4 regions of the Massilia jejuensis genome follow, and region 1 is predicted to be linked to each of the others. Evidence: predicted binding sites of a transcription regulator. Region 1 holds the regulator's gene; each other region holds the start of a gene.
What was found. The regulator sigma-54, encoded in region 1, starts transcription at its own class of promoters, with help from an activator protein. The targets are predictions, from matches to a motif close to TGGCANGNAANCTGCTTT.
Positions count from the first base shown of each region.

Region 2: a site for sigma-54 is predicted at 2,474-2,491, ahead of pepA (flocculation-associated PEP-CTERM protein PepA). Genes of this name have one in related genera too.
Region 3: a site for sigma-54 is predicted at 1,454-1,471, ahead of pepA (flocculation-associated PEP-CTERM protein PepA). Genes of this name have one in related genera too.
Region 4: a site for sigma-54 is predicted at 2,281-2,298, ahead of ACFPOU_RS21375 (TorF family putative porin). Genes of this name have one in related genera too.

Region 1 covers NZ_JBHSMS010000081.1:14,964-19,072, forward strand. Annotated here, with positions in the region: gene lptA (lipopolysaccharide transport periplasmic protein LptA) at 1-345, shown strand, start outside; gene lptB (LPS export ABC transporter ATP-binding protein) at 345-1,106, shown strand; gene ACFPOU_RS23040 (RNA polymerase factor sigma-54) at 1,133-2,602, shown strand; gene hpf (ribosome hibernation-promoting factor, HPF/YfiA family) at 2,665-3,024, shown strand; gene ACFPOU_RS23050 (enoyl-CoA hydratase/isomerase family protein) at 3,152-4,109, shown strand, end outside.
Region 2 covers NZ_JBHSMS010000013.1:28,643-32,751, forward strand. Annotated here, with positions in the region: gene ACFPOU_RS03295 (TonB-dependent receptor plug domain-containing protein) at 1-1,491, shown strand, start outside; gene pepA (flocculation-associated PEP-CTERM protein PepA) at 1,588-2,436, opposite strand; gene ACFPOU_RS03305 (ribonuclease HI family protein) at 2,713-3,393, opposite strand; gene ACFPOU_RS03310 (YXWGXW repeat-containing protein) at 3,489-4,109, opposite strand, start outside.
Region 3 covers NZ_JBHSMS010000079.1:195,749-199,857, forward strand. Annotated here, with positions in the region: gene ACFPOU_RS22565 (porin) at 1-330, shown strand, start outside; gene pepA (flocculation-associated PEP-CTERM protein PepA) at 443-1,300, opposite strand; gene ACFPOU_RS22575 (DUF2760 domain-containing protein) at 1,706-2,299, shown strand; gene ACFPOU_RS22580 (Hsp70 family protein) at 2,296-4,109, shown strand, end outside.
Region 4 covers NZ_JBHSMS010000074.1:93,849-97,957, reverse strand. Annotated here, with positions in the region: gene ACFPOU_RS21385 (adenosylcobalamin-dependent ribonucleoside-diphosphate reductase) at 1-1,828, opposite strand, end outside; gene ACFPOU_RS21380 (accessory factor UbiK family protein) at 1,866-2,120, opposite strand; gene ACFPOU_RS21375 (TorF family putative porin) at 2,364-3,116, shown strand; gene glnK (P-II family nitrogen regulator) at 3,130-3,468, shown strand; gene amt (ammonium transporter) at 3,493-4,109, shown strand, end outside.

The sequences.
Region 1 (4,109 bases):
CGCCAGAAGCGCGACGGCGGACCGGACCTGTGGATGGAAGGGCAGGCCGAACGCATCGAGTACGACGAGCGCCAGGAACTGGTCAAGCTGTTCTCGAAGGCGATCGTCCGGCAGCTCGAGAACGGCCGCCTGACGAACGAACTCGAGGGCGCCTACATCTCCTACGACAGCCGGCGCGAAGTGGCCACCGTGCGCAACGACGCCAGCGGCGAGAGCAGGGCCGGCGGCGGACGCGGCACCCTGATCATCGCGCCGCGCCGCACCGCGCCGGGAGCGGCCGCTCCTGCCGCTCCCGCGCCCGGCGCGCAGGCACGACCGGCCACGACGCCGGCGGGAAAGCCATGATGAAGGATGGTCGAGACAGCCGCAGCACCCTGGTCGTTCGGGGACTGCAGAAAAGCTATGGCAAGCGACTGGTCGTGCGCGACGTCTCGCTCGAAGTCGGTTGCGGCGAGGTCGTGGGCCTGCTCGGTCCGAACGGCGCCGGCAAGACGACGTCGTTCTACATGATCGTCGGCCTGGTGCCGTCGGACGCCGGCACCATCGAGATCAACGGCGCCGACATCTCGCGCCTGCCGATCCACCGGCGCGCGGTGATGGGCCTGTCCTACCTGCCGCAGGAAGCGTCGGTGTTTCGCAAGCTGACGGTGGAAGACAATATCCGCGCCGTGCTGGAACTGCAGCACGACGAGAACGGCCGCGCCCTGGGCAGGGACGCCATCGACGCGCGGCTCGATTCGCTGCTGGGCGAGCTGCAGATCGAGAAGCTGCGCGAAAATCCCGCGCTGTCGCTCTCCGGGGGCGAGCGCCGGCGCGTCGAGATCGCGCGCGCGCTGGCGACCAATCCGCGCTTCGTGCTGCTGGACGAGCCGTTTGCCGGCGTCGACCCGATCGCCGTGATCGAGATCCAGCGCATCGTGCGCTTCCTGAAGGAGCGCGGCATCGGCGTGCTGATCACCGACCACAACGTGCGCGAGACGCTCGGCATCTGCGACCGCGCGTATATCATCAACCAGGGTGCGGTACTGGCGTCGGGCCGTCCCGACGACATCATCGCCGACGAGTCGGTACGACGCGTCTACCTGGGCGAACATTTCCGGATGTAGCAAAGAACGGTACAACAAGCGTCGACATGAAACAATCCCTGCAACTTCGGACTTCACAGCACCTGGCACTCACGCCGCAGCTTCAACAGTCGATCCGCCTGCTGCAGCTGTCGACGCTCGAGCTGCACCAGGAAATCGAGCAAATCCTGTCCGACAATCCCCTGCTCGAGCGGCTCGACGATCCGCTCGACCACTCGGTGCGCCTGCTGGCCGACGGCGCCATCAACGACGCGCCGCCCCAGCAAGCCGAGGCCCCGGCGCCGGCCGGCGAAGAGGGGGCGCCGGCACCCGAGGCGGCCGGCGAGTTCGAAGGCGGCGAGGTCGAACGCAGCGAGCCCGATGGCGACTGGGGCGAGGGCGGACGCGCCTCCGGCACCGACGGCGACGACGACGGCCGCCCGCAGCTGGGCGCCATAGGCGTGACGCTGCGCGAGCACCTGTCCGAGCAGATTCGCGTGACCGGCGTGACCGAGCGCGATCGCGCGCTGGCCGAGCTGGTGATCGACGCCATCGACGACAACGGCTACCTGGAGGAGCCGCTCGACGAGATCCACGCGCGCCTGCCCGGCGAGCTCGAAGTCGAGATGGACGAGCTGCGCTGCGCGCTGGCGCTGGTGCAAAGCCTCGATCCGTCGGGCGTCGGCGCGCGCAGCGCTTCCGAATGCCTGGCGCTGCAGATCCGCGGCATGCCGGGCGTGCCGCTGGTGACGCGGCGCATGGCCTTGAAGATCGTCGAGGGCTACCTGACCTGGTTCGCGCAGCGCGAATTCACCAAGCTCAAGAAAGCGCTCGACTGCGACGACGAAGACCTGCGCGAGGCGCAGGCCGTGATCCGCCAGTGCAATCCCCATCCGGGCGCGGCCTTTGCGTCGAGCGTGTCCGACTTCGTCGTTCCGGACGTTATTGTCCGCAAATCGAAGGGCGGCTGGAGCGTCTCGCTGAACAACGAGGTGATGCCGCGCCTGCGCGTCAACAACGTCTACGCCAACCTGCTCAAGCAGGGAAAAGGCGAAGGCCAGATGAGCGCGCAGCTGCAGGAAGCGAAGTGGCTCATCAAGAACATGCGCCAGCGCTTCGACACGATCCTGCGTGTTTCACAGGCAATTGTGGAGCGCCAGCGCAACTTTTTCAGCCATGGCGCGGTTGCGATGCGTCCCCTTGTGCTTCGCGAGATTGCTGATACACTGGGTCTGCACGAGAGCACGATTTCTCGCGTGACAACTCAAAAATTCATGCTGACCCCGCACGGCATGTTTGAGCTGAAGTATTTCTTCGGAAGCCATGTCGCCACCGAAGCGGGGGGCGAGGCATCGTCGACGGCGATACGGGCGCTCATTGCGCAGCTGACAGGAGCAGAAGACCCAAAGAACCCTTTATCCGATAGCAAGATCGCGGAAATGCTCGGTGAACAAGGCATGGTCATTGCGCGCCGGACGGTTGCAAAATACCGCGAAGCACTCAAGATACCTCCCGTCAGTCTCCGCAAATCCTTGTAACAGCGGCACCCACGCGTCCCAAGCGCGTCAGCGGCGTCCGCGCATTTATCTAAGGAGTGTGTATGAATCTCACCATCAGTGGCCACCACCTCGACGTCACCCCCGCCATTCGAGAATACGTACAGAACAAGCTGGAACGCATCACCCGCCATTTCGATCAAGTCATCGATTCCCACGTGATCCTCGCGATCGACAACCTCACCGAAAAAGACAAACGTCAGAAAGCCGAGATCAACTTGCGATTGTCCGGCAAGACCGTGCACGTGGAGAGCGTGGCCCAAGATTTGTACGCCGCGATCGACCTGTTGATGGACAGGCTGGACCGCCAGGTCATGAAATACAAGACGATCCTCCAGGATCATGGCCGCGAGGCGCTCAAGCGCCGGCCTGAAGGCGGAGAAGCTGCCGCCGCCGCGATGTAGTCGGCCAGCATCGAGCACCGTCTGAACGAGGGCGCCGAGGGGCGCCCTTTTCAATGGGCGTGCGCGCATGCGCCCGCGCGGCGCGCGCTTCGGTAAAATGCATGTTTTTCCGATCAGCCCAGCCACCATGACCGACCATGTCCTGACCCGCGTTGCCAACGGCACCGGTGTGATTACCCTCGATCGTCCGAAAGCCCTGAACTCCCTGTCGCTGCCGATGGTGCGGCGCCTGACCGACATCCTGCTGGCCTGGCGCGACGATGCCGGCGTCGCGGCGGTGGTCCTGACCAGCAGCAGCGAAAAAGCCCTGTGCGCCGGCGGCGACATCCGCTTCTTCCATGAGGCGGGCCATGCCACCCCGATGGCCGGCAGCGCGCTGCTCGAGGATTTCTTTACCGAGGAATACGCGCTCAACTACCTGATTCATTTCTATCCGAAGCCGTATATCGCGCTCATGGACGGCGTGGTGATGGGCGGCGGCATGGGCATAGCCCAGGGCGGCCCCGGAACCGGCCTGCGCATCGTCACCGAGCGCACGAAAATGGCCATGCCGGAAGTGAACATCGGCCTGTTCCCGGACGTCGGCGGCAGCCATTTCCTGTCGCATGCGCCGGGCCGGCTGGGCAACTACCTGGGCCTGACCGGCCTGACGATCGGCGCGGCCGACGCCCTGTATGCGGACCTGGCCGACGTATTCGTCCCGGGCGCGCAGCTGGGTGCATTGCACGCGCTGGTCGAGACCACGCCGGGCGCGCAGCTGGCCGACGCGATCCGCCGCTTCGGCGCACGCTTCGCCGCCGATGCCGGCGACAGCGTCCTGCGGGCGCAGCGCGCGGCGATCGACCTGCACTTCGGCGCCGGTTCGGTGGCGGCGATCATGGCTTCGCTGGAGGGTGAGGACAGCGCCTTCGCGCAGAAAGCCCTGGGCGCGATGCGCCAGCGTTCACCGCTGATGATGTGCGTGACGCACGAGATGCTGGTGCGCGGCGCCTCGATGCAGGTAGCCGACTGCCTGCGCATGGAGCGTTCGCTGGTGCGCCGCAACTTCGAGCATGGCGAAGTGCTCGAAGGCGTGCGCGCGCTGG
Region 2 (4,109 bases), on a different contig from region 1:
ACGGATGGCGACGAAAACGGCCGCCTCATGCTGATCAACCTCGCGCCGCGGCTGAACTGGACGCTCGACAACGGCGACACGCTCACCTCCCAGAGCTTCGTGAACTCCGCCCGCTTTCGCAACGATAACCGCGAGACCACGACCGCCAGCCTGGGCACGTCCGCCTTCTATCCTGCGCTGAACTCGTCGCTCCGGTCCGACAACGATGTCGTGCGCACGGAACTGAACTGGGTGCACAAGCTGGCCAGCGGTGCCAAGCTCGACGTCAAGGCCAGCCTGATCGGCGGCCAGAACACCACCGACAGCCGGCGCACCACGCCGCCCGGGGCGGCGCGCCCGGTCGATAACCTGGTTCACCTGGAAGCCGAGGAAGCCGGCACCACCACGGTGGGCAAGTTCAGCAAGACGATCCTCAAGGACCACGCCCTGGGCATGGGCTGGGATGCCGGCTATTCCGTGCGCGAGGACAGCCGCGAGGAAAGCGAGGCGGGACGCCTGCTGTTGCCGGCGCTGCCCGATGGCGAGACATCCGACTCGCGCGTGGCGCGCCTGGCGCTGTATGCCCAGGACGAGTGGAACCTGACGCCGCGCTGGTCGCTGTACCTGGGTGCGCGCTGGGAAGGAATCCGCACCCGCACCACGGGTAATACCTTCTCCACCGGCCGCTCGAGCTCCTACGTCTGGAGCCCGGTGATGCAGACCCTGTTCAAGATTCCGGATAAGAAGGGCGACCAGATCCGCTTCGCCGTCACCCGCACCTACAAGGCGCCGAGCTTCCAGCAGCTGATCCCGCGTCGCCAGAGCGCGATCGACAACCGCTCGACCGATCCCGACTTCGCCGGCAACCCGGACCTGAAGCCGGAACTGGCGCTCGGCTTCGACGCCTCCTACGAGCATTACTGGGCCGAGGGCGCGCTGGTGTCGATCAGCGCCTCGATGCGCCGTATCGACGACTACACGCGCACCCTGGTCGATTTCGACGGCGCGCGCTGGGTGGCGATGCCGACGAACGCAGGCCGCGCCAGGACTCGTGGGCTGGAACTGGAAACCAAGTTCCCCTTGAAGGCGCTCATGAAGGATGCGCCGGCGATCGACCTGCGTGCCAGCCTGTCGGCCAACTGGTCGCGGGTGGAAGGCGTACCGGGGCCGGACAACCGCCTGGATGGCCAGACGCGCCTGTCGGGCAACCTCGGCATCGATTACAGGCGCGGCGAGCTTAGCACGGGCGCCAGCTTCGCCTACAAGCAGGGCGGCACCGTGCGGGTCTCGGAGCGCCAGACGTCCTTCATCGTGCCGCGGCGCGAGCTGGAAGCGTATGCGCTCTACAAATTCACGCCCCGGCAGCAGCTGCGCGTGGCGCTGTCGAACCTGCTGGGCCAGGACTTCGTCAACCGCGGCAGTTTCGTCGAAGAGGAGCGCGGACTGGTCGTGCGCGAAACCCGCTTCAAGGCCGGGCCGAGCGTGCGCGCGACGCTGGAGCTGAAGTTCTGAGCTTCCCGCCCGCCGGGCCGGGCGCATCTGCGGGAGCGCTAAACAAACATGGCCCGGCGTGCCGGGCCATGGGGCAGGGCGACGTCGGGTAGCGAATTACTTCACGCGGCGGCGCAGGACGCCCAGGCCTATCAGGGCGATGCCGAACAGCGCGACCGACCCTGGTTCAGGCACTTCGGCGAACTTGAACTGGCCGTTGCCGCTGATAAAGAAATGGTCGCCCGCGACGTTCGCGTACTTGCCTTTGCCGCAGCCGGAACCGGTGTAGCCGGCGAACTGGCAAGCGACTTCGTTGATCAGGCGCGCGGTCGGCTTGCCGACCGTATTGGCATTGGTGAAGGCAAATGCCGTGCTCGTCAGGGTCGACATGTCGACGCCGCGGTTGTCAAAGAAATAGCCCGCATCCATGGTGCCGGCGATGGTTTTGGCCGAAACGCTGACCTGGCCGTTGTCGGTCGGGTTGCCCTTGGCATCGACCGAACCGCCGCCGCCGACGAGGATGTTGAACTCGGCGATCACTTCGCCCAGATTGGCCCCGAAATAACCCCTGGTGGTACCGTATTGGCCATTAGTCTTGTTCTGGTACATTTTGATCGTGCCGCCGTCAAAGCGGAAGGCGCCGCCGAAGGTGCCGGTGCCGTAGCCGACCAGGGTCGCGGTAATGTTGCCGCCCTTGTAGTTAACCGGGAACAGTTGGCCATTGCTGTCGGCCTGGACCAGGTTAAAGACCGCGTGGTCGGTAAACGAGAACGAGGCGCCGCCGGTCGGCTTGATCTGAATGAAGGCGTTTCCGTTCACGTCCAGGTACTCGTTGATCTTCTGGCCCTTGACCAGGCCGGTGCCGACCGGGTTGAAGATCCAGTTGTTCATGATCGGAGCAGCCTGGGCCGCGCTGGCGACCATGGCGACGGCTGCGACGCAGCCAAGTGTGTTCAGGAAGTTCATCAGTGTGCTTTCGAGTGGCGTTGGAGTTGTGTATTGATGAGCAATTAGCATGCCAGCAGGAAATTTATCTGTAAAATCAGAAACTTGCGAATGTACGCCAGATTGTTGTCAACCTTTCTGTAAAGTTTTCCGACAGGGAATACCCGCCGCAACTTGTTCTCCCCGGTGACACCGCCCGTCTCAAGGCGTGGATGCCGCCGATGCCGGGGAGGCGATGGAATGCCGCCCGTCGAAACAGGCGGCACCGGGCGGCGCCCGCCCTGCAGGCGCGCGTGCTCATGGACGGTCATCGGAAGCCAGGGCACAGAGCCGGCTGGCGCGTTGCGACAGGGCATCGGCGTCCAAGTTCTTATGGCGCGGCACCCAGCGCAGCCGGGCGCCCGGCAGCAGCGCCAGTAGCGCCTGCACGCGCGCGCGATACGGCTGCAGGGCGGGAGCACCGGCGGCGTGCGGCGCGCTGGCGTCGTCGAGTACGACGCGGCTGTCGCCATACACCGTCAGTTCGTGCGCGCCGTGGCGCGCCGCTGCTTCCAGCACGGCGATCAGGGCCAGGTATTCCGCTTCGCCGCTATTGCCGTAGCCGGCCGGATCGCACAATTCGATCACTTCGCCGGCCGGGCCGAGCAGGCGCGCGCCGATGCCGCAGTGTCCGGGGTTCGGCCTGGCCGAGCCGTCGAACCAGGCGCGCCAGGGAGTCGGGGCGCCGTCGTGACGGGCACGGCGCAGGGCCAGCGCGGCCGCGCGCGCCGCTTGCCGGGCGCGCAGGTGCGCGGCCTCGCGTTCGCGCAGCGCGCCGCGTTCGGCCAGCAGTGCCGGCAAGCCGGCCGCGCCGGCGCTGGCGGCCAGGGTACTGCGCAGCGCCTCCTCGATCGGCACGCCCGTGCGCAGGGCCAGCCTGCGGCTGGCGGCCAGTTCGCCGCGGTTGGCGGCGCCTTGCAAGCGGTCGAGTTCGGTCATGGCGCGAGCATAACCGGTTTCGCACGAACGGACACCATGGGCGCGGGCGACACGGACATGAACGAAGCGCCCCGCAGGGTGCTTCAGGATGCCGTTCAGCGGCGGTACGGATTGTCCGGGCTGCTGTCGTGGCGGTTGCGGCGGCCGTCGCCGTCGCGGTCGCGGTCGTACTCGTTGAGCACGCCGTCGTTGTCGCGGTCGCGGTCGTAGCGGTTCGGCACGCCGTCGCGGTCGTAGTCGCGCGCGCCGATGCCGCGGTGGTGCTCGTAGCGATCGGGCACGCCGTCGCGGTTGCGGTCGCGGTAGCCGTGACCGTTGCGGTAGCCGCCGTCGTAGAAGCCCTGGCGGGCGTAGCTGTCACGCGATGCGTAATAGCCGTCGCGCGAAGCGTAGTAGCCGTCACGCGCGGCGTAGTGGCCGTCACGCGCGCCGTAGTAGCCATCGCCGCGTGGCGCCCAGCCGCCCTGGTGCATGTGCCAGCGGCCGCCGCGTTGCTGCCAGGCCGGCGGCGCGTACACGTAGCCGGGACGCTCGACGATGTAGCTGCCCGGCACCCAGTAGTGGCGATGCCCACGCCATTCCCAGTAACCCGGCGACCAGACATAGCCGCGGCGCGCTGCGGGGGCGCGTTCGTACACCGGTGCCGGCGGGGCCGAGCCGATATACAGTTGGACATCGGTTTGGGCCATCGATGGCAGCGGTGCAAACGCGGCGGC
Region 3 (4,109 bases), on a different contig from region 1:
TCCCCGCTGGGCAACACCAACAATCCGTTCGGCGGCGTGCGTCCGACCGCCTCGACCGACGGCAACGAGTTCCTGCTGGGCCTGGTCGCGCCGGCCGGCCCGGGCAACGTGGTCGCCACCCTGATGCGCAAGAACGACAAGACCGCGCTCGACCAGGACGCGCGCTCGTACGGCATCGGCTACCTGTACGGCCTGTCCAGGCGCACGACGATCTACACGGTCTACGGCCACACGGTCAACAAGAACGGCGCGGGCTATACGGTGGCGAACAACACCGACGCCGGCAGCGGCGACACGGCGTTCAACCTGGGCGTGCGGCACACGTTCTGAGCGGGGCCCGCCCGGTGCGGGCACGCATCGAAAGCCGCACGGTGCAAGTCGCGCGGCGCCATGAAAAAGAGCGGGCAAGCCCGCTCCCGCCGATGTCGCCCGGCCCGATCGTTCAAGCGCGTTTCGCGCGCCTGCGGGCAAGGACCCCGGCGCCCAGCATGCCGATGCCGAACAAGGCCAGCGAACCCGGCTCCGGCACTTCCGAAAGCTTGACCTGGCCGTTGGTTCCCAACATGAAATGCCGGCCCGGCGAGTTCGCATAGTCCGTACCGTTGCAGCCCACGCCGGTAAAGCCGGCGAAGTCGCAGGCCACTTCGTCGACCAGCAAGTCGCCCGGACTCTCGATCGTGTTGGCATTGGTGAAGGCAAATGCCATGATCGATTCCATCGACAGGTCGTTGCCGTTCTCACGGAAGAAGTAGCCGGCGTCGAGCGCCCCTGCCTGTGCCCGCGCGAGCACCGTCACCTGGCCGTTGCCGAGTGGCGAACCGCTCGCATCGACCAGCCCGCCTCCGCCCGCCATCACGTCGAAGACGGCGATCTCTTCGCCGAGGTCGGCGCCGTAGATCCCTGCCGAGGTGGCGTACTGGTTGTTGACCGGGTTCTGGAAGATGCGGATGGTGCCGGCGCTGAAGGTAAAGGCGCCACTGAAGTTACCGGTACCGGTCGCCTCGAAGGTGGCGGTAATGTTACCGCCCGGGAAATTCACCGGGAACAGCTGCCCATTGCTGTCCGCCTGCACGATGTTGAACACGGCATGTTCGGTGAACGAGAAGCTCGATGGGCCCGTCGGATTGAGCTGAATGAAGGCATTCCCGTTCACATCCAGGTGTTCATTGATGACCTGTCCGCCGGCGAAACCGCCACCGGTCGGATTGAACACCCAGTTATTCAAGACCGGGGCGGCATGGGCAGCCCCCATCGACATGGCGATCGCGGTAGCGCAAGCGAGTTTTTTTAGCAGTTTCATGACGGAATTCCTCATCACGTGGTTGAACAGCGTTGGACAGCACTGCACTAGCAAGCAACCCTCGTACCAGCGTATTTACATATATAAAAATCAAGTACTTGCAGCTTTTTGTTAACTCGGCAATTCGTGAAATGTAAAGAATTTCGACGCTTTTAAGCTGGAAACATGCCCTGCCTCCCCATGCCTTGCCTGCGCGTTCGCCGGGTTCGAGGGTAAGGGCTGCAACGGCCAATGCGCGGGAGTGCGGCGCCGATCGCTTGCAATCCGCGCACGCGTCCGCATGTTCCCCTCTTCGGTGCCGCGTGCGTTGCCCGTGGTCGAACTGGTATCATTCGCGTTTGTCCGGACCATGGCCCCGAGGCTGTCTGACAGCCTGCCGGTCCCTCACCCTACAGAACATCAAGAATGAGCACACCGACCCAACTGCCCTCTTTCTGGAGCCGGCTTTCCCTGGCCTTCGGCACTTTCTTCAAGACCGTCGGCGACGCCGAATTCGCCGCGCGCGTGCGTGACGACCAGCTCGGCCCGGTCGCCGCGCCGCCTGCGCCTGCGCCGACCCCCGCCCCCGCCCCTGTCCCGGCCGCCGCGCCCGCCCCGGTGCCCGTCCAGCTGCGCGAAGCGACGCCGGACGCGGCGCTCCAGCTGCTGACCCTGTTGCAGCGCGAAGCGCGCCTGATCGATTTCGCCCACGAAAACCTGGCCGCCTATGCCGACGCCGACATCGGCGCCGCCGCCCGCGTCGTGCACGAAGGCTGCGCGCGCGTGCTGAAGGACCACTTCACGATCCTGCCCGTGCGCAGCGAAGCCGAGGGCGCGCGCATCACGCTCGAGGAAGGCTTCGATGCGTCCAGCGTGCGCCTGACCGGCAACGTGGTGGGCACGGCCCCGTTCAAGGGCACCCTGTCGCACCGCGGCTGGAAGGCCACCAGCGTGCGCCTGCCCCAGCTGGCCAAGGAACACGACGCCAGCGTGCTGGCGCCGGCGGAGGTGGAACTGTGAGCGCGCGCTACGCCATCGGCATCGACCTCGGCACCACGCACAGCGCGCTGTCGTATGTCGACCTGGAAGCGAGCGAGGGCGAACGGACCGCGCACGGCGTGCTCGAGGTGCCGCAGCTGACCGCGCCCGGCACCGTCGAAGCCTTGCCGCTGCTGCCCTCCTTCCTGTACCTGCCGCATCCGGACGAACTGGCGCCGGGCGAGCTGGCCCTGCCCTGGAATACCGATGGCGAGACGGCGGTGGCGGGCGACATGGCGCGCTCGCGCGGCGCCACCACGCCGATCCGCCTGGTGTCGTCGGCCAAGAGCTGGCTCTGCCACCCGGGCGTGGACCGCCGCGCCGCCATCCTGCCGAGCGACGCGCCGGACGAAGTCACGCGCGTCTCGCCGCTGGAAGCCTCGACCCGCTACCTGGCGCACCTGCGCCGCGCCTGGGACAACGCGCATCCGGAAGCGCCCTTCGACCAGCAGCAAGTGACGGTCACGATTCCCGCCTCGTTCGATCCGGGCGCGCGCGAGCTGACGGCCGAAGCGGCCCGCAACGCCGGCTACGTATCGGCAAGCCTCCTGGAAGAGCCGCAAGCGGCCCTGTACAGCTGGATCCAGGGCAGCGGCGGCAACTGGCGCAAGCAGGTCAAGGCCGGCGACATCGTGCTCGTCGTCGACGTCGGCGGCGGCACCAGCGATTTTTCGCTGATCGCGATCCTCGAGCGCGACGGCAAGCTGGAGCCGCACCGCGTCGCCGTGGGCGACCACATCCTGCTCGGCGGCGACAACATGGATCTCGCGCTGGCCCACCTGGTGGCGCGCAAGCTGGCCGCCGGCGGCACCCAGCTCGACGCCTGGCAGATGCGCGCCCTCACCTACGGCTGCCGCGGTGCCAAGGAACACCTGCTGGCCGACGCGAACGCGGCAGATGGCAAGGTCGCGGCCTGGCCGATCGTCGTGCCGAGCCGCGGCTCGAAACTGATCGGCGGCTCGATTCGCACCGAACTCACGCGCGAGGAAGTGGCGACCTTCATCCTGGACGGTTTCTTCCCGCGCGTGGAAGCGGCCGCGCGGCCCGCCACGCGTGCCAGGGCCGGCCTGACGCAACTGGGCCTGCCCTATGCGCAGGACGCGGCCGTCACGCGCCACCTGGCTGCCTTCCTGGCGCGCCAGGCGGGAGCGACCGCCGAACTCGAAGGTTTCGAAGACCGCGCCGGCGCCGCGCATTCGTTCCTGCATCCGAGCGCGGTGCTGTTCAACGGCGGCGTCTTCAAGTCCGGCAGCCTGGCCCAGCGCGTGATGGACACCATCAACGACTGGCTCGATATGGAAGGCGCGCCGCCCGCGCGCATGCTGGAAGGCGCGGACCTCGACCTGGCCGTGGCACGCGGCGCCGCCTACTACAGCTATGCGCGGCGCGGCGGCGGCGTGCGCATCCGCGGCGGCACGGCGCGTTCCTACTATGTCGGCGTCGAGTCCTCGATGCCGGCCATTCCCGGCATGGAGCCGCCGATCCAGGCCCTGTGCGTGGCGCCCTTCGGCATGGAAGAAGGCAGCGAACTCGAACTGCCGGGCCAGGAATTCGGCCTGGTGGTGGGCGAACCGGTGACGTTCCGCTTCTTCGGCTCGACCACGCGCCGCCAGGATGCGATCGGCGAAGTGCTCGACTTCTGGAGCCCGGACGAGCTGCAGGAACAGAACGCCATCCAGGCGACCCTGCCGGCCGACGGACGCATGCCGGGCGACGTGGTGCAGGTCAAGCTGCACGCGCTGGCGACCGAAGCGGGCACGCTGGAACTGGCGGCGGTGGCGCGTGACGGCCA
Region 4 (4,109 bases), on a different contig from region 1:
AGCGCTTGCGCAGCGGGTCTTCGTCGGGAAAGGCCAGGTCGGGAGGCGTGGCCACGGTGCCGAGCACGCTGCCCAGCACCGTGTTCGGGCGATAAGTCGCCAGCCCCTTCAAGCCGGCGCGCCAGGCTTCCAGATACAGGCCGCGGAAGTCGGCGTAGGGGTAATCGGCCGGCACGTTCACCGTCTTCGAGATCGAGGTGTCGACGAAGGGCTGCACCGCTTCCAGCATGCGCAGGTGGTCGTCGGCGCTCATCTCGAGGGCGGTGACGAACTGCTGCGGCAAGGGCCCCGCGGGAGCGCGCCGCTGGTACAGGCGCCAGGCATGGTCCTGCACTTCGTAGGCGCGCATCGTGTCGTCGGGCATGCGTTTCTTGCGCTGGTAGGTCCAGGAATAGGCCGGCTCGATGCCGTTCGAGGCATTGTCGGCGAAGGCCAGGGCGATGGTGCCGGTGGGAGCGATCGACAGCAGGTGCGAATTACGGATGCCGTGGGCGCGGATCGCCTCGCGCAGTGCTTGCGGCAGGCGCGCCACGAAGGCCCCTTCCAGGTAGCGCCCGGCGTCGAACAGCGGAAAGGCGCCTTTTTCGCGCGCCAGGTCGATCGAGGCCGCATATGCCGCGTCGCGCAGGGCTTCGGCGATGCGCGCCGCCAGCAGGCGGCCCTCGGGCGCGTCGTAGCGCAGGCCGAGCATGACGAGGGCGCTGCCCAGGCCGAGGAAGCCGAGGCCGATGCGGCGCTTGGCGCGCGCCTCGGCCGCCTGCTGCGGCAGCGGCCACTCGGTGGCGTCCAGCACCAGGTCGAGCATGCGCACGGCCACGGCGGCGACCTCGCGCATGCGGTCGAAGTCGAAGCGGGCTCCTTCCGTGAACGCGTGCTCGACGAAGCAGGTGAGGTTCAGCGAGCCGAGGTCGCAGCAGCCGTAGGCAGGCAGGGGCTGTTCGCCGCAGGGATTGGTCGCGCGCAGCTGTTCGCAATACCAGAGGTTGTTTTCGGCGTTCATGCGGTCGATGAACAGCACGCCCGGCTCGGCATGGTCGTAGGTCGAGGCCATGATGCTGTCCCACAGCGCCCGCGCGCGTACTTCGCGCCAGACCCAGAGGCCGTCCTCGCGCCGGTGCGCGCCGGCCTTGACGAATTCCTCGCCCGGCTCGGCGCGGTGCACGAGCGCGAACGGCGTGTCCGCCTCTAGCGCGTGCATGAAGGCGTCGCTGACCCCGACCGAGATGTTGAAATTCGAGAGGGCGCCGCGGTCCTTGGCGGCGATGAAACGTTCGATGTCGGGATGGTCGATGCGCAGCACGCCCATCTGGGCGCCGCGCCGGGCACCGGCCGATTCGACCGTGCGGCACGAGGCGTCGAACAGTTCCATGTACGAGACCGGCCCGGACGCGCGCGAGCGGGTGCCGTGCACGAGCGCGCCGAAGGGGCGGATGGCGCTGAAATCGTAGCCGACGCCGCCGCCGCGGCGCATCGTTTCTGCCGCTTCGGCCAGGGCCGTGTAGATGCCGGGCAGGCCGTCCTCGACTCCCGTGACGGAGTCGCCGACGGGCTGGACGAAACAGTTGATGAGGGTAGCCTTCAGGTCGAGGCCGGCGGCGGAGTTGATGCGTCCGCCGGGTACGAAGCCGTGTTCCATGGCCCAGAGGAAGCGTTCGGCCTGATCGAGGCGGGACGCGGGGGCCTCGTGCGCGGCCAGCGCATGCGCCACGCGCTGGCGTACGTCGGCGACCGAGGTTTCATCGCCTTTTGCGTACTTCTCGCGCAGCACGTCGATCGATACCTGCTGGAGAGGCAGGGAGGTGCCTGACAACAGATCGTTTGCATTCATGGCGCTGCCTTCCAAGGAGGTAGGGCATGCGGCGCCATCAGACTTTCGGCGCGGTCTCCGCCAGGCGCGTTTCCAGCTCGGCCACGCGCAGCTCGAGCGCTTCGAGTTTCGCGCGCGTCTTGGCCAGCACCTGGGCCTGGATGTCGAATTCCTCGCGCGTCACCAGGTCGAGCTTGGAAAAGCCCTGGGTCATCATCGCCTTGACGTTGCGCTCGATGTCCTTGGCGGGCGCGCTTTCCATCGCCTGGTTGATCTTGCCTTGCAAGTCATCAAAAAATTTATTCATGTCCATCGGTCCTGGTCAGCGAGGCGCTGCACCACAGTGGTGCGCGACGACCCCGTTTAGTGCATGGCAGCCGAACTTGCGGCCGGCGCGCACGCAATTATCGTCATTCCCAACGAAAGTGGGGCGGTACAGCGAAAAATCAAGCGCCTGGCATGCCCCCGCGAGCTGGCACGCATTCTGCTACAGGATGGGTAAAGCTGCAACTCAGGCAGGTACGAACACCGCATCCATCCATCGAAGGGAATTGTCATGAAGAGCAAGTCAGCAGGTAGCGCAGCAACGGGTCGAGCAGTCGTACTGGCGCTGGTCATGATGGGCAGCGCCCAGGCGCAGGAAACGCCCGTCGCCGAGCACCAGGTCAGCTATAACGCCGCCCTGGCCAGCGAATACCGCTACCGCGGCCTGTCGCAAACCCGCTTCGACCCGGCGCTGCAGGGCGGCGCCGACTATGTCCACGGCCCGAGCGGCTTCTACGCCGGCACCTGGCTCTCGACCATCAAGTGGACCAAGGACCTGGGCGGCGACGGCAATGTCGAAGTCGACCTGTACGCCGGCAAGCGCGGCCAGCTGACGGAAGCGATCAGCTACGACGTCGGCGGCCTGTACTACTGGTATCCGTCGAATGACTTGAATCCGGATGCGAACACCTTCGAGCTCTACGGCCAGGTCGGCTATGGCCCGGCCTACCTGAAGTACTCGCACTCGACCACGAACCTGTTCGGCACCACCAACAGCAAGCGCAGCGGTTACCTGGACCTGGGCGCCAACGTGCCGATCGCGGCGGTCGCCGGCCTGGTGCTGAACCTGCACGTGGGCCGCCAGCGCGTGGAGAACAATGCCCAGTTCTCGTACACCGACTACAAGGTCGGCCTGACCAAGGACCTGGGCTTTGCCAGCGTGTCGCTGGCCTGGATCAAGGCCAATACCGAAGCCTATGTCAGCCCGAGCGGCCGCAACCTGGGCAAGTCGGCGGCCGTAGTGTCCGTCTCGAAAATTTTCTGAAAGAGGCAATGCGATGAAACTGATTACCGCCATTATCAAGCCCTTCAAGCTCGACGAAGTGCGCGAGGCGCTGTCGGAAATTAACGTGCAGGGCATGACGGTCACCGAAGTGAAAGGCTTCGGGCGCCAGAAAGGCCACACCGAGCTCTACCGCGGAGCCGAATACGTGGTCGACTTCCTGCCCAAGATCAAGATCGAAGCGGCGGTCGACGACGCCGTCGTCGACCAGGTCATCGATGCCATCCAGGGCGCGGCGCGTACCGGCAAGATCGGCGACGGCAAGATCTTCGTGTCCGACCTCAGCCAGGTCATCCGTATCCGTACCGGCGAAACCGGCAACGACGCACTGTAAAAGGATTTCCAAATGAATCGAGCAATGACAAAAAACCTGGGCGGCGCGCTGGCGCTGGCGCTTGGGCTCAGCCTCGCGCTGCCCGCCTGGGCCGCCCCTTCCGTCAACAAGGGCGATACCGCCTGGATGTTGGTCGCCACGCTGCTCGTGATCATGATGTCGATCCCTGGCCTGGCACTGTTCTACGGCGGCCTGGTGCGCGCCAAGAACATGCTGTCGGTGCTGCTGCAAGTGTTCATGGTGTTTTCCGTGATCATCGTGCTCTGGTGCGTCTACGGCTATTCGCTCGCCTTTACCGGCGGCAACGCCGTCATCGGCGGCTTCGACCGCGTTTTCCTGAGCGGCATCTACGATCACGCCGCCGGCGCGTTCAGCATGGCCGCCACCTTCAGCAAGGACACGATGATCCCCGAGTTCATCTTCGTCGCCTTCCAGGGCAGCTTCGCCGCCATCACCTGCGCCCTGATCGTCGGCGCATTCGCCGAGCGCGCGCGCTTCGCCGCCGTGCTGGCCTTCGTGGTGCTGTGGTTCACCTTCTGCTACATCCCGGTCGCGCACATGGTCTGGTTCTGGGCCGGTCCCGACGCCATCACCGACGCCGCCACGCTGGCGAGCGTCACCGACGCCGCCGGCTGGCTGTG